2 regions of the Micromonospora sp. NPDC023737 genome follow, and region 2 is predicted to be linked to the other one. Evidence: riboswitches for the same ligand, from Rfam matches in the RefSeq annotation. Region 2 holds a riboswitch; the other holds the start of a gene.
The links. A riboswitch is a leader RNA that binds a small molecule or an ion and turns the genes downstream of it on or off. The one in region 2 is predicted to bind S-adenosylmethionine.
Positions count from the first base shown of each region.

Region 1 (7,916 bases), on a different contig from region 2:
GTTGCGCAGCACGCTCATGTGCGGAAACAGGTTGAACTGCTGGAAGACCATGCCGATCCGCTGACGCAGGGCGTCCGGATCGTCGGCCAGCACGCTGCGCCCGTCGAGCAGCACGTCGCCGCGGTCCGGTTCGATGAGCCGGTTGATCGTCCGCAGCAGCGTCGACTTGCCGGAGCCGGACGGCCCGATGACGCAGGCCGTCCCGCCGCGGACCACGTCCAGGTCGGCCCCGCGGAGCACCCGGTTGGGCCCGAAGGCCAGGTGGACATCGCGTACGGCCAGGCTGACCGAGGTGCTGGTGGCGGCGGTCATCGCCCACTCCCTCCCGCCGCACCCGGCAATGCCAGGTCGGCGTCGTCGATCTCGTCGGTCGGCTGTGCGGCGGGCCGGCCGTGGCGCAGCCGGGCGTCGATCGCGTTGACCACGTGGGTCAGCGGTACGGTCAGCGCCAGGTAGAACAGGCCGGCCAGCAGCAGGGCCGATTCGTTACCGGTGGTGGCCGCGTAGTCCTGCCCGATCCGGAACAGCTCCCGCTGGCTGGCCACCAGGCCGAGGAAGTAGACCAGGCTGGAGTCCTTGATCAGCGCGATGAGCTGGTTGACCCAGGCCGGCAGGACCCGGCGTACGCCCTGCGGGATGATCACCACCCGCATCGCCTCGGCCCAGGAGAATCCCAACGCGCGGGCACCCTCCAACTGGGTCGCCTCCACCGACTGGATGCCGGAGCGGAAGATCTCTCCGATGTAGGCGGCGGCGATCAGGGAGAGCGCCAGAATGCCCAGCGGGTACGGGTTCGGCCCCCACACCTGCATGCCGAGCGGCGCCAGGCCGACGCCGATCAGCAGGATCGTCGCGGCGGCCGGCAGCCCCCGGAACACGTCGGTGTAGACCCGCGCCGGCCAGCGCAGCCACCGGGTACGGGAGATGCCGGCGACGGCCAGCAGCATGCCCAGTACCGAGCCGAGCAGAGCGGCGGAGACCGCGAGGAGCAGGGTGTTGGGCAGCCCGATGGTGAGCATCTCGGGCAGCGCCTCGCGCATCGAATCCCAGTCGAAGAACGTCTCCCACAGGGTCCGCAACGGATCCATGTCTCGTCTCTCCTACCGCTCCGCTCGGTCGTTTCGTCGTACTGTCAGGACCCGGCCGACGCGGACGCGGTCGGTGCGGCCGGGACCGCCACGGTGCCGCTGCCCGGCTTGAAGTCCGCCGGAATCGGCCGGCCCGGGTAGTACTGGGCCTGCAGCCGGTTCCACGTGCCGTCGGCGATCACCTCGTCGAGGCCCTTGTTCAGCGCCTCGCGCAGGGCGTCGTTCCCCTTCGCCACCGCGTACGCCGTCGGCGCGGGGCTGAGCAGCTTCGCGGCCACGGCGATCTTCCCGCCGCTGTCCGCGGCCGACTTCTCGCCGATCTCGGCCGGGGCGATCCAGGCGTCCGCGGTACCGGCCTTGAGCTGGTTGATCGCGCCGTTGTAGTCCGGTACGCGCACCGGGTCGAGTCCCTTGCCGTTGGCGTAGTCGTCCTGGACGGTGCCCTGCACGACGACGACCCGCTTACCGGCGAGCTCGTCGAAGCTGTGGATCGGCGAGCCGGCCGGTACGTCGAGTCCGAAGTAGCCGAAGTCGTACCCGTTGCCGAAGTCCACCGTCTTCTTGCGGGCCTCGGTGATGGTGATCGACGAGCTGCCGACGTCGAACTTGTGGTTGTTGACCTGGGCGAGCAGCGCGGAGAAGTCGGTGCCGACGAACTCCACCTTCAGACCGATCTTCCCGGCGACCGCGGTGAGCAGGTCGTTGTCGAAGCCGGTGAACTTTCCGTCCTTCAGGTACACGTTCGGCGGGGCATCGGTGAGCGTCCCGGCGCGCAGCACGCCCGGCTGGAGCAGGTCGTACGGGTTGTCCGCGCCGGACGCGGCGTCGTCGCCGCAGGCGGTGAGGGCGGTGGCACCGAGGATCGCGGCCGCGCCGACGGCGACCAACCGGGTCAGGGTAGGAAGGAATCGCACAGGTGTCTCCGGATGTCGGTATTCGGCGGAGCACGGACGCGCGCCGCCGACGGCGCGCCGCAGGGGCACGCCGCTGGAGGGTTCGGGCTGGCGGGGAGAGTGCGCGGTCAGCGCCGCGCGCCGGCAGGACAGCCGGCGCTGCACACCAACATCATGTCGACGTGCCGACGCCGGGTCAGCGCCGGCGAATCGGGCCGCCGGACGTTGGCGTCGGGCACGATGCGGCCGACTGACGAGATGGTGTGGTGGAACGACATTGGCTCTCCCGGGTCGTTGCTGACCTGGGGACCAGGCCACGCTTGCACCGGATTCGCTCCGGTGCCCGGTCTTCACCCGGGGCACCCCACCGCGGAGGAGGGTTGCCGGCCAGCAAGCCGGGGCTTGACGCTGGCGCTCATGACCTGCGCAAGAGGTTAGCAGCCCGGTACGGACAGTCGTCCAGCCGTTATGACCACGCTCACGCTCCCCGTCGGGTGGCGCGGCCGCCGGGCGTCTCGGACCGGCCACGATCACCGGAATCGAGTCGACCGGCCCGACTTGTGCGTGGCCACGGTGGCGCGCGATCGCAGCACCCGACGCCGCCGCGTCGGGCCGACTGGCGTCGCCGGGTCAGGCGGCGGGGTGGACCTCGCCGTGGGTGCCCTCGGCGTGCAGGTCCCAGCGGCGGCCGAACGCCGGAACGCCGAGCAGCCGGACCGGGCCGATCGACTCCGGCAGGTGCGGATCCAGGACCAGCCGGCCGTCGACCGCGTCCAGCCCGAGCAGCGTACGCAGGAACAGCAGCGGTGCCCCGCTGGCCCAGGCCTGCGGGTTGCACGCGGTGGGGTATGGGACCGGCCGCCGGCCGAACCTGCGGTCGTAGCCGGAGAACGCCTCGGGCAGCCGGTGCTCGGAGTAGGCGGACGCCTCCATCATGGCCCCGATGATGCGGTGGGCCGCCTCGTGCTGGCCGTAGCGGGCGAGGCCGGCCGCCACTATCGAGTTGTCGTGCGGCCAGACGGTGCCGACGTGGTAACCGATGGGGTTGTAGCCGCTGTCGGCGGTGGAGAGGGTACGCACGCCCCAGCCGGAGAACATCTCGTCGGACATCAGTTGGGCGGCCACCAATCGTGCCCGGTCCGGCGGCACGATGCCGCTCCAGAGCAGATGGCCCATGTTGGACGTCATCGAGTCGATCGGCCGTCCGTCGCCGTCCAGGCCGATCGCGTAGTAGCCGCCGCGTTCCGGTACCCAGAAGTCACGGTTGAACCGGTCCCGCAGGGCCGCCGCCTCGGCGCGCAGCCGCTGCGCCAGCACCGGGTCCCGCATCGGCCCGTCGGCGAGTTCCGCCGCGCGGATCTTCGCGTCGTACGTGTAGCCCTGCGTCTCGCAGGTGGCGATCGGCAGCACCGGGATGGTCCCGTCCGCGAACTGCACCCCGTCGGGCGAGTCCCGCCAGCACTGGTTGCCCAGGCCCTCCCTGGACCGGGTCGCGTAGCCGACGTACCCGCAGCCGTGCAGGTCCCCGTACTCGTCGATCCACCGCAGGGCCGCCCGGGCGTTCGGCCACAGCTCCCGCACCAGGGCGTCGTCACCGGTCCACCGCCAGTACTCGGAGAACACGATCAGCCAGAGCGCGGTGGTGTCGGCCCCGCCGTAGTAGGGCTGGTAAGGCTTCAACCCGAGTTGCGTCAACTCCCCAGTGCGGAACTCGTGGAAGATCTTGCCGGGTTCCCGGTCGGTGAAGTCGTCGTGCTCCTGGGCCTGGTGGCTGGCGAGCACCAGCAGCGTGCCCCGCGCCATCGTGTTGCCGAGGGCGACCGTCTGGTATCCGGTGATCAGCGTGTCCCGGCCGAACACGGTCATGAACCAGGGCAGCCCCGCGGCGTGCAGTACCACCGGCTCGCCCCGGATGCGCTTCTCCAGGCGCATCGAGGCCAGGTCGGCGGCGGACTTGAGGTACACCGCCAGCAGCCGGTCCGAGCCGGCCTCCAGCGTCGGTACGGCGGCGAGCCATCGTGCGGACGGATCCTCGGCGTCCCGCTCGAAGACGTCGCCGAAGCTACGGGCGACCGGCTCGAACTGCTCCTCGCCGCAGTGCAGGGGCACCCGCAGCTCGCACCGCCAGGCCTCGCCGCGGTGCAGACGCAGGTGCCAGACGAGCGCGTCTCCGTCGATCTGGGTCGCCGCCGGGTCGGCCTCGACCCGCACCATCGCGTAGTAGGTGCCGTTGCGGTAGGCGAAGCAGAGCGCGGAGCCGTCCTGCTCGTGACTGCGGACGATCTGCGCGGAACGGTCCCGGCCGGACTCCTTGATCTCGAACAGGTCGGCGAAGTCGGTACCCACGGCGAGCCGTAGGCGCAACTCGACCGGGTCCGGGCCGAAGTACCGCAGCTCGACGCGCTCGTACATGCCGTCGCCGACGAACCGCTGCCGGCGGACGCCGACCCGGTTCGGCGGCAGGTGCGGCAGCTCGGTGTTGGCGAGGAAGAACGCGGCGGAGAACGGGTCGACGGTGCCGGCGCCCAGCACCAGCAGCGGCGCGCCGTCGAGAGTGAGTTCCCACCTGTCGAGGAAGCGCGTGTCGTCGTGCACCAGCCCACCGATGGTGCCTTTCGGCACGTCACCGGAGGCGTTGGAGAACATGAACGTGCGGCCCTCCAGCACGCTCACGGCGTCCGGTCCGAGCTCCGGCGGCAGGTCGCGGCCGGCCCCGCTGGCCACCCGATCGTCGGGGGTCAGGTCCGGCCACGGCTGTGCCGGTGTGCGTCGTCGTTCCGCAGCCGTCACGTGCCCCCCAGCCGGCGCTACCGGGCCTGCCCCTACCGCGACCCTATGTCGGCTCGAGCGATGCGGCTTCGCCTACGGGCACATCAGCCCGGCACGGTTGGGTCCGGGACGGCCCGGCTTTCTGCCGACCGGCCGCCACGCCCCGACCCCGACCCGCCGATCCGAGCCCCGCCCGGCTTCGCGGCCCCCACAGGCCGGACCCCACGCCGGCCGTGGCTCCGCGCCCGCCTCCACCCACGCGCCGATGATCCGGTGCGTGCTGCGCCCGTTCCGCCTCCCTGACCCGCCCGCAGCGGCGACAGTGGTGTCGGAACGGTCACTGCGGCGAAGGAGGGGGGTGCTACGTGGAGGGGCTGTTGCTGCTCGTGGTGCTGGCCGTCACGGTGATCGTCGGCACCACCATCGGTGGTCGTTACCGGGTCGCGCCGCCGGTCCTGCTCATCGTCCTGGGCGGGCTGCTGGCCCTGATCCCGCCGCTGTCGCACGTGGTGCTCGCGCCCGAGGTCGTGCTGCTGCTCTTCCTGCCGGCGATCCTCTACCGGGAGGCCCTGACCACCAGCCTGCGCGAGATCCGGAACAACCTGCTCGTCATCGGCCTGCTCGCCGTGGTGCTGGTGGGGCTCACGGCGGTCACCGTGTCGTTCGCCGCACAGGCGCTGGGCGTCCAGCCGGCGGCGGCCTGGGTGCTCGGCGCCGTGCTGGCCCCGACGGACGCCGCCGCGGTGTCGGGCCTGGCCAAGCGGATGCCGCGCCGGCTGCTCACCACCCTGCGCGCGGAGAGCCTGATCAACGACGGCAGCGCCCTGGTGCTCTTCTCCGTCACGGTCGGCCTGCTCGGCGGCGGCGCCTTGCCGGGGGCGCTGGAGCTGGCCGGCGAGTTCAGCCTCTCGTTCGCCGGTGGCATCGCCGCCGGACTGGTGGTCAGCGGTCTGGTCGTGCTCGTGCGGCGGCACATCGACGACCCGATGCGCGAGGGGGCGCTCAGCGTGCTGACCCCGTTCGCCGCGTTCCTGCTGGCGGAACAGATTCACGCGAGCGGTGTGCTGGGCGTCGTGGTGTCCGGACTGGTGCTCTCCTACGCCGGCCCGCGGGTCATCCGGGCCCGTTCCCGGCTTGTGGCGTTCTCGTTCTGGGATCTCTCGACCTTCCTGATCAACGGCGCGCTCTTCGTGCTGCTGGGGATGCAGATGCCCCGTGCGATCCGCAGTGTCACCAGCGTGTCCATCGGGCGCGCCGTGGTCATCGCGGCGGTCGTGACGCTGGTGGTGGTGCTCACCCGGGCCGCGTGGATCCTCCTGTCGTCGTACCCGATCCGGGCGGTCAACCCTCGGGCGAAGCGGCAGGCCGCCGGCATCCGGTTACGCGTCGTCGCGACCTGGACCGGATACCGGGGCGCGGTGTCGCTCGCCGCGGCGCTGGCCGTCCCACTGAGCACGCACGGGCATCGAGTCCTGGAACGAGATCTGATCATCTTCTGTACGGCCACGGCGATCCTCGCGATCATGCTGTTGCAGGGCACCACCCTGCCGCTGATCGTCCGCTGGGCGGGCCTCATGGGCGATCCACGGCGCGTCGAAGAGGTGCGGCAGGCCCGGGTACGGGCCGGACAGGCGGGGCTGTCGGCGCTGCCGCAGATCGCCGAGGAGGTCGGCGCGGACGACGACGTGCGAGACCGGGTCCGCACCGACTACGAGGCGCTCCTCGAGGACCTCAGCAGCGTCGAACGCGAGGGGGGTCCGCCACGGGCCAGCGAGCGGGAGCGCCAGCTGCGGCTGGGCCTGATCGAGCACAAACGCCGGGAGATCACCCGGATGCGCGACGCCAACGAGATCGACGACGTCGTGCTGCGAGAGCTCCAGGCCGCCCTGGACATCGAGGAGATCCGGCTGCTCGGGCCGGAGGCGCCGGAGTAGCGGTCCGGGGGGATGTGCGACCGAGGAGAGGAGCGCACGGTGCACGAGGCAGCGGACACCCCGCGGTACGGCCGCGTCGCCGTGGTCACCGGCGCGGCGCACGGCATCGGACGAGGCGCCGCGGTGGAGGCGTTGCGCGGGCGTACGCCGCTCGGCCTGCCGTGGATCGCGCCGGAGGATGTCGCGCCGTTGGTGGTGTTCCTCGCCTCGGACGACGCGCGGATGGTCAGCGGCGCCACGTTCGCCGCCATCGCCGGCGACAGCGCCCACTCCACAGCCTGACCCTCGGGCCCTCGTCCACCCTGCCGATCATGAGGTTGACGGCGGAGTGGATCTCGGAAGCCGCCGTCAACCTCATGATCAACGCGTTGGTGCGGGGGTGGGGTGGGTCACCAGCGGGCTGGTGGGGGTGGTGGGACCACGGGCGGGCGGTCGTCGCAGGTGATGGTGTTCGGCAGTTGCCAGTCGGCGAGCCAGCCACCGTCGTTGCCGCCGAGGTCGGTGAGGCCGAACTCCGAACCGGCCGGGGTGAAGTGGAACGAGCCGCAGTTGTTCACGCCGACCGCCCCGACGTGCCGTGCGTCCACGTTCTGGAAGGACGCCGAACCGGCGGTACGGGCACTGACCACCGAGGTGCCGGTGCCGTCGACCCGGATGTCCCGGAAGCGCACGCCGTTGATCGAGTAGAGGTCCTTCACTGCCCACTCGCTGACCAGCATGATCGCGTTGTAGGTGCTGTCGAGGTACGCGTCGCCGGTCACCTCGATGCGGGCGTCGATGCTGCGGTCCAGGGCGTAGAACCAGATCGCGCCGAGCCCGATCTGCCAGTTCAGTTCCCAGGTGCCGGCCCGGACCGTCGTGTTGCCGGTGATGCGTAGGTGCCCGGTGAAGGGCTCCGCGCCGAAGCGGGACCCGACGTGGATGGCGCTGCCCTCCCGCACCGGGTCGGCGACCAGGTTGCCGGAGACGGTGTTGTCGCCGCCGCCGTAGACGGCGATGCCGTTGGCGAGCACGGGCGACTGCACGGTGTTGCCGGCGAAGGTGTTGCGGGCGTTCGCCGTCTGCTCCGACCACATCGCCAGGCCGTCGTCGCCGGTGTTCCGGACGAAGTTGTTGGCGACGAGCGAGTCGGTCACGCCGGTGTGGAAGTTCAACGCGTCGGCGATCTGGTCGACGATGATGTTGTCGGTGACGCGTACGTTGCGCATCGGACCGTCGAACCACAGGCCGAC
Region 1 is NZ_JBFAAL010000004.1:27,490-35,405, reverse strand. It holds gene AB0F98_RS11605 (amino acid ABC transporter ATP-binding protein) at 1-312, opposite strand, end outside; gene AB0F98_RS11600 (amino acid ABC transporter permease) at 309-1,088, opposite strand; gene AB0F98_RS11595 (ABC transporter substrate-binding protein) at 1,133-2,002, opposite strand; SAM riboswitch class IV at 2,293-2,404, opposite strand; gene AB0F98_RS11590 (glycogen debranching N-terminal domain-containing protein) at 2,612-4,771, opposite strand; gene AB0F98_RS11585 (Na+/H+ antiporter) at 5,116-6,684, shown strand; gene AB0F98_RS11580 (SDR family oxidoreductase) at 6,724-6,966, shown strand; gene AB0F98_RS11575 (glycosyl hydrolase family 28-related protein) at 7,074-7,916, opposite strand, start outside.
Region 1: it holds a riboswitch for S-adenosylmethionine, as region 2 does, so the genes downstream of both, AB0F98_RS11595 (ABC transporter substrate-binding protein) here and thrC (threonine synthase) in region 2, are expected to answer to the same signal.

Region 2 (7,916 bases):
ACCTGCGGATGGCCACCTCCGGCCGGGCCGATCAGGCGGCGGTGGACCTGCTGCACCGGTCCAGCCCGGCCGGGGTGCTGGACCGGGTCACCGCCCCCACCCTGCTCGTGCAGGGCGAGGCGGACAGCCTCTTCCCGCTCGCCGAGGCGGACGCCAACGCCCGGGGCCTCGCGGCCAACGACATCCCCGTCCGGGTGGCCTGGTTCACCGGCGGGCACGACGGCGGTGACGGGCCGAAGACGGACTCCGACCGGGTGCGCTTCCTGACCGTCCAGTGGCTGGACCACTACGTGCGGGGTGCGGGCGAGGCACCGGGGAACGACTTCACCTGGTCCCGGATCGCCGGTTTCGACGCGCTGGACCGTGGCCTGGTCGCCACCGGCTACCGCACCACCGACTACCCCGGCACCGGCGGGCAGCGTCGTACCGAGGTGGCGTTGACCGGCCCCGAGCAACGGATCGCCAACCCGCCGAACGGCAACCCGGCGGCCATCTCCTCGGTGCCCTTCGCGGGTGGTCTCTCCGCCCTGCTGGACGGGGTGGCCGGGGACGTGCCGGGTCAGCACGCCAGGTTCGAGTCGGCGCCGCTGGCCGAGGCGGTGGACGTGGTGGGCGCCCCGACGGTGTCGATCCGGGCCGCGTCCCCGACCGGCGAGGCGGTGCTCTTCGTGAAGCTCTACGACGTGGACCCGAACGGCGCGGCCACTCTGCCCAACGGGTTGATCGCCCCGATCCGGCTCACCGGCCTGCCGGAGCGGATCGCCGACGCCCGCCCGGTCACGGTGACCCTGCCGGCGATCGTCCGCCGGTTCGAGGCCGGGCACCGGCTCCGGGTGGTGGTCGCGACGTCCGACCAGGCGTACGCGAGTCCGGCGGAGCCGAACGTCTACACCGTCGCGGCGGGTGACGCGCCGCTCGCCCTCCCCGACGTCGCGGGCGACCCGATCCCGACGGCGGCGACCGTCTGGCGCTGGGTGCTGGTCGGGCTGCTCGCCGCGATCGTGGTCGGGCTCGTCGTGGTCGTCGCCCTGGTCCGCCGCCGGCAGCGCCGTCACGACAGTTCGGTGCATCCGGAGTACGCGCAGGTGCCGCTCGCCGTGCGCCGACTGCGCAAGGAGTACGCGGACGGCTTCGTCGCCGTCTCCAACGTGGACTTCGAGGTACGCCCCGGCCAGGTGGTCGGCCTGCTCGGGCCGAACGGCGCCGGCAAGACCACCACCCTGCGGGTGCTGATGGGCCTCACCCAGCCCACGGCGGGCGAGATCTACGTGTTCGGGCACCGGCTGGTGCCCGGTTCCCCGGTGCTCTCGCGGATCGGCGCGCTGGTCGAGGGGCCCGGCTTCCTGCCGCACCTGTCCGGCCTGGAGAACCTGCGGGCGTACTGGCAGGCGACCGGGCGCCCGGAGTCGGACGCGCATTTCGACCAGGCGCTGGAGATCGCCGGCCTGGGCGACTCCGTGCACCGCAAGATCAAGACCTACAGCCACGGGATGCGACAGCGGCTCGCCATCGCGCAGGCCATGCTCGGCCTGCCCGAGTTGCTGGTGCTCGACGAGCCGACCGACGGGCTCGACCCGCCACAGATCGCCGAGATGCGCCGGGTGCTCCAGCGCTACGCCACGGACGGCCGCGCGGTGCTGGTCTCCAGCCACCTGCTCGCCGAGGTCGAGCAGACCTGCACCCACGCCGTGGTGGTCAACAAGGGCCGGATTGTGGCGTCCGGGCCGGTCGAGGAGATTGTCGGTGAGTCGCCCAGCGTGCTGTTCGACGTGACCGATCCGGCTGCGGCGCGGGCCGTCCTGGACCGTCTCGACGGGGTCCGGGTGCTGCCCGAGAGCGACGGGCAACTCGTGGTGGACACCAACGGCACCGCGCGCAGCGACGTGGTGGCGGAGCTGGTCCGGGCCGGCATCGGAGTGGACCGGGTGGTGCCTCGGCGCCGCCTGGAGGACGCGTTCCTCGCCCTCGTGGGGGAGAGTTCGCGGGGAAGCGGGGACCGCTGATGAGTACGTCCACGGTGGGTGCCGCCCCCGGTTACCGGCCTTCGGCCACACTGCCGTTCGTCGCGGAGTTCCGCCGTCAGGCGGCCCGACGGCGTACCCAGTTGGCGCTCGGGTTCATGGTGCTGCTGCCGCTGATCATCCTGATCGCGTTCCAGTTCGACGCCGGCGACGACGACAACGGTGGGGGCGAGTTCGCCAGCCTCATCTCGTTCGCCACCTCGGGCGGGTTGAACTTCACGCTGTTCACCATCTTCGTCTCGGCGTCGTTCCTGCTGGTCGTGGTGGTGGCGCTCTTCTTCGGCGACACGGTGGCCAGCGAAGCGAGCTGGGGGAGCCTGCGGTACCTGCTCGCCGTGCCGGTGCCGCGCGCCCGGCTGCTCACGGTGAAGCTGCTGGTCGCGGCCGCCTACTCGGGGTTGGCGCTGCTGCTGCTCGCCGGCACCGCCCTGGCCGCCGGCACCCTCCGCTACGGCTGGTCGCCGCTGCGCAGCATGGTCGCGGCGGAACTCCCGCCGGGGCAGGGGCTGCTGCGGCTGCTGGCGGTGCTCGGCTACCTGGCCGTCGTACTGCTGGTGGTGGCCGGTCTGGCGTTCCTGCTGTCGGTGAGCACGGACGCCGCGCTCGGCGCGGTCGGCGGCGCGGTGCTGCTCTGGATCCTCTCCAGCATCCTGGACCAGATCACCGCGCTCGGCGGCCTGCGTGCCTTCCTGCCGACCCACTTCAGCACCGCGTGGCTCGGGTTGCTCTCCACGCCGGTGCAGACCGACGACGTGGTACGCGGAGCCATCTCGTCGATCAGCTACGCGACGCTGTTCTGGGCGCTGGCGTACTGGCGTTTCACCCGCAAGGACGTCACCTCGTAACGGCGCTCACAACCGGCTGTCCGGGGTCACCGCCACCGAGGGCGCCCCGCTGGGCTGTGACGGGGCCGGCGGTGTGGCGGGAGTCGTCGGCTCCGCCTCCTTCCAGGCGCTGACGCCGATCCGGCCGGTGTTGCCCAGATCGATCGGCCCGTCCGGGTCGACGGCCTGCCTGGCCAGGCCGGGGCCCGGGGCGACCTCCAGACCTTCGGCGTCGGTCGCGACCACGGTCGAGTCGGTGACCAGGTTGCGCCAGAGCACGGCGGCGCCGGCCCGCTCGCCGGGACGCAGGGTCAGCGGTCGGGGCGGGTCGTCGAAGCCCGAGGTGATGCCCTTCGCCCCCTCGATCACCTGGACCGGGATCGGCGTGCCCTCGCCGTCGAGCAGCCGCAGCGACGGGTAGCCGTGCAGCGGGTAGTCCGCGGTGCCGCAGTTGATCAGCTCCAGGCCGAGGGCGCGCAGGCCCATGGCGGCGTCCGAGCCGGTCGACCGGATGAGCACGCCCGACTCCGGGCATGCGCCGGTCGGATCGTTGCCGGGTGCGGTGGGCCCCGCCCCGGGCCTGCCGCCTGTCACTGGCCCGTCCCCGCCCATACCGGCGTGGTCGGCGGTGCAGGCGCCGAGCAGCAGGGCGGCGGCGAGCGGCAGGCCGGTGAGCAGGAGTTGGCGGCGGGCCGGTCGAGGTGTCATCGCCGAATCCTCCCACCGAGTCCGCCTCGCCTTCGTCTTGGGCGATAGCGGGGCGGCAGGCCGATGGCTCGCGCGGACGGCGTGGTGGCCTGCCTGGACCTGGGCGTCCCCGTCCGGATGACCGGGGGTCGGCCACTGTCGAGCTGCCCCGGAAATGGGGCGCGGGTCAAGCTCGCGCGAGCGCCTGTGGCGCTTCTGCTCCGGCGTGTCCCAGATGTGGGGCAGCTCGACAGGGCGGTGACCACACCCTGTCCGCCCTCCGTTCACACCGTGGGAACCCCGCTCGGACCGTCCCCGGCGGGCGCTTAGACTCGGTTGCACAACTGAATACCTCATCCAGAGGGGCTTAGGGATACGGCCCGATGACGCCCCGGCAACCACCCCACGCGCTCACCGTCGAGCGCCCGAGGGGCAGGTGCCAATTCCGTCCCCGCCGCAGAGTGCGACGCGGGGGAAGATGAGAGGAATCTCGACATGACGTCGACGATCGCCCCGTCCGGCATCGACACCACCGCCAGCCCCGCCCGCGCCCTCGTCTGCCGTGCCTGTCAGGCCCGCTACCCGCTCGCCGCGCAGCACGCCTGCTACGAGTGTTTCGGCCCGCTCGAGGTCGACTACGACGCCGCCGCGCTGGCCACCGTGACCCGCGAGCAGATCGAGGCCGGCCCGCGCAACCTGTGGCGGTACGCGGCGCTGCTTCCCGCCGGTCAGGACCCGGCCACCCGGGTCACCCTCGACCCCGGCCTCACCCCGCTGGTCGCCGCCCCGAACCTCGCCGCCGAGCTGGGCATCACGGCCCCGCTCTGGGTCAAGGACGACAGCGCCAACCCGACCCACTCGTTCAAGGACCGGGTCGTCTCGGTGGCGCTGACCGCCGCCCGGGCGCTCGGGTTCACCCGGTTCGCCTGTGCGTCGACCGGCAACCTCGCGAACTCGGTCGCCGCCCACGCCGCCCGGGCCGGCGTGCCGTCGGTGGTGTTCATCCCGAGTGACCTGGAGCAGGGCAAGGTCGTCACCACCGCCGTCTACGGGGGTGAACTCGTCGCCATCGATGGCTCGTACGACGACGTGAACCGGCTCTGCGGCGAACTGGTGGAGACCGACGAGTTCGAGGACACCGCGTTCGTCAACGTCAACGTCCGTCCGTACTACGCCGAGGGGTCGAAGACGCTCGGTTACGAGGTGGCGGAGCAGCTCGGCTGGCGGATCCCGGCCCAGGTGGTGATCCCGATGGCCTCCGGCGAACTGCTCACGAAGATCGACAAGGCGTTCACCGAGCTGATCGAGATCGGACTGGTGGAGGCGCCGGCCGGCGGTTGGAAGGTTTTCGGCGCGCAGTCGGCCGGCTGCAATCCGATCGCCACCGCGCTGCACGGCGGCAGTGACGAGATCGTCCCGGTCAAGCCGACCGGCATCGCCAAGTCGCTGAACATCGGCGACCCGGCGGCCGGCCTCTACGCCCTGGAGGCGGTCCGTCGTACCGGTGGCTGGATGGAGTACGCCGACGACGACGAGATCCGCGCCGCCATCCGCCTGCTGGCCCGCACCACCGGCGTCTTCGCCGAGACCGCCGGTGGCGTCACCGTGGCGGTGCTGCGCAAGCTCGTCGAGTCCGGCAAGCTCGACCCGGCCGCCGAGACGGTCGTGTTCAACACGGGTGAGGGGTTGAAGACGATCGACGCGGTCGCCGGGCAGGTGGGCCCCACCCACCACATCCGTCCGTCGCTGCGTGCCGCCCGCGACGCCGGTCTCCTCGGCTGACCGGCCGTGGATCATCCGCAGATCGCCCGATCGGGGGATCAGGCCGATCCGCCGGGTAACCGGCTTTTCGCTCTGGGTGCGAGAAACCCGCCCCTAAGGACTTGACGGCAGGAACCGGACGGCGCAAGATGCTCCGTGCGGGAGGGCGTATCGCCGAAGACTTTCAGTTCTTTCGACCCAACGCCGGAGGCGTTGCGCGATCGTCCCTCCCGACCAACGTCCGAACGGGCCAGCGATTAAATCGCTGGCCCGTTCGTCATGCGGCGGGCACGCTCGCGGGCATGAGCATCACGATCGCGTCGTTCGACGCCACCGATACCGCCGCGATCGAGGCGGCGTACCACGTCGGGGCCGCGGCCAACGACGCGGACGTGCCCGGCTACCCCCCGTTCTGCCGTCGCCGTTTCGACGCGAAGCTGCGTCATCCTTTCCCGGGCATCGTCACGCTCTGGGCGTTGGCTCGGCTGGACGGCGTACCCGCCGGTTTCCTGGCGCTTGACCTGCCGCAGCTCGACAACACCGACAACGCGACTGTCGAGCTCGCCGTCGATCCGGCGTACCGGCGGCACGGCGTCGGCCGGGCGTTGCACGAGCACTGTCTGCGGCTGCTGCGGGAACAGGGCCGCAAGCGGGTCATCGGGATGGCCGTCTCGGCGCTGCCGGACGGGCCGGCGCGATCCGGGGCGGGCGGCGCGTTCGCCGCCGCGATGGGTGCCCGGCCGGCCCTCGCCGAGGTCCGCCGCCGGCTCGACCCCACCAGAGTCGACCAGGTCGCGCTGGACGCGCTGCTGGCCGACGCCCGCGCCCACACGGAGGGCTACCGCACCGTCCGGTGGCACGGTCTCGTGCCCGACGAGTACGTCGCCGACATCGCCTACCTCGACGGCCGGTTGAGCACCGACGCGCCGATGGGTGACCTGGAGTGGGAGGCGGAGAAGGTCGACGCCGAGCGGATCCGGGACACCGAGCGGGCGCTGACCGCGCGGGGGCGGCGGCAGTACCACGTCGCGGCCCAGCACGTGGCGTCCGGACGGCTGGTCGCGTGGACCCTGCTCGATGTCGGCCCGTCGGCCGACTGGCACGCGTTCCAGCAGATCACCCTCGTCGACCCGGAGCACCGCGGGCACCGGCTGGGCCTGCTCGTCAAGGTCGAGAACCTGCGTCACCTGCTCACGCACGAGCCGTCCGTACGCGCGATCGACACCTTCAACGCGGCGAGCAACAGCCACATGATCGCGATCAACGAGCAGCTCGGCTTCCGCCCGGTGGACGGCTGGACGGACTGGCAGTTGACGATTTGAGTTGTGACACAGGTCTACTGATCGCGACCCCTTCTGTTGCATCATGACGGCATGACGGACACCCCGCACCCCCTCTACGACCGGCACGTCGACACCCTCACCCGTGCGTTGACCGCGATCACTGAGCGCGGATACTGGTCCGCCTACCCCGAATCGCCCAGCCCCCGTGTGTACGGCGAGACCGCCGCCTCCGACGGCAAGGCCGCCTTCGAGGCGTACCTGAACGGCGACTTCCCGCTCGACCAGCCGGGCGCCGGCGACCGGGTCGCCACCGAGACGAGCCCGTTCGGCGTGGAGCTGGGTGTGCGCTACCCGCACGCCGGGGTCGACGAGTTGGTTGCCGCCGCGAGCGCCGCGCTGCCCGCCTGGCGGGACGCCGGCCCGCAGACCCGGATCGGCGTCTGCCTGGAGATTCTCGACCGGCTGCACAAGAACGTCTTCGAGCTGGCCAACGCGGTGCAGTTCACCAGCGGCCAGGCCTTCGTGATGGCCTTCCAGGCCGGCGGGACGCACGCGCTGGACCGCGCGCTGGAGTCGCTCGCCTACGCGTATGCCGAGATGACCCGGCACCCGGGGCAGGCCGGTTGGGAGAAGGCAGCGGGCAAGGGTGACCCGCTGCGGATGACCAAGACGTTCCACGTGGTGCCGCGCGGTGTGGCCTTGGTCGTCGGCTGCAACACCTTCCCGACGTGGAACTCGTACCCGGGGCTCTTCGCCTCGCTGGCCACCGGCAACCCGGTGATCGTCAAGCCGCACCCCCGTGCGGTCCTGCCCCTGGCCATCACGGTCAAGTACGCCCGGGAGGTCCTGGCCGAGGCCGGGTTCGACCCGAACCTGCTGCAGCTCGCCACCGAGGCGCCGGGCGAGAAGCTCGCCTCCTCGCTGGCCCTGCACCCGGCCGTGAAGATCGTCGACTTCACCGGCTCCACGGAGTACGGCGACTGGCTGGAGGCCAACGCCCGGCAGGCGTCCGTCTACACCGAGAAGGCCGGCCTCAACACGGTGGTCATCGACTCCACCGACGACTTCGCCGGCATGTGCCGCAACCTGGGCTTCACGCTCACGCTCTACAGCGGCCAGATGTGCACCACCTCGCAGAACATCCTGATCCCGGCGGACGGCATCGAGACCGACCAGGGGCACAAGAGCTTCGACGAGGTGGCCGGCGGGATCGCCGCGGCGGTCGCGAAGCTCACCGCCGACGCGGCCCGCGGGGTCGAGCTCACCGGGGCGATCGTCAACGACGGCGTGCTGGAGCGGCTCGACGAGGTCACCAAGGTCGGTGAGCCGGTGTTGGAGTC
Region 2 is NZ_JBFAAL010000011.1:84,411-92,326, reverse strand. It holds gene AB0F98_RS22260 (alpha/beta fold hydrolase) at 1-2,003, shown strand, start outside; gene AB0F98_RS22255 (ABC transporter permease subunit) at 2,003-2,866, shown strand; gene AB0F98_RS22250 (DUF4232 domain-containing protein) at 2,873-3,553, opposite strand; SAM riboswitch class I at 3,883-4,017, shown strand; gene thrC (threonine synthase) at 4,028-5,314, shown strand; gene AB0F98_RS22240 (GNAT family N-acetyltransferase) at 5,596-6,615, shown strand; gene paaN (phenylacetic acid degradation protein PaaN) at 6,667-7,916, shown strand, end outside.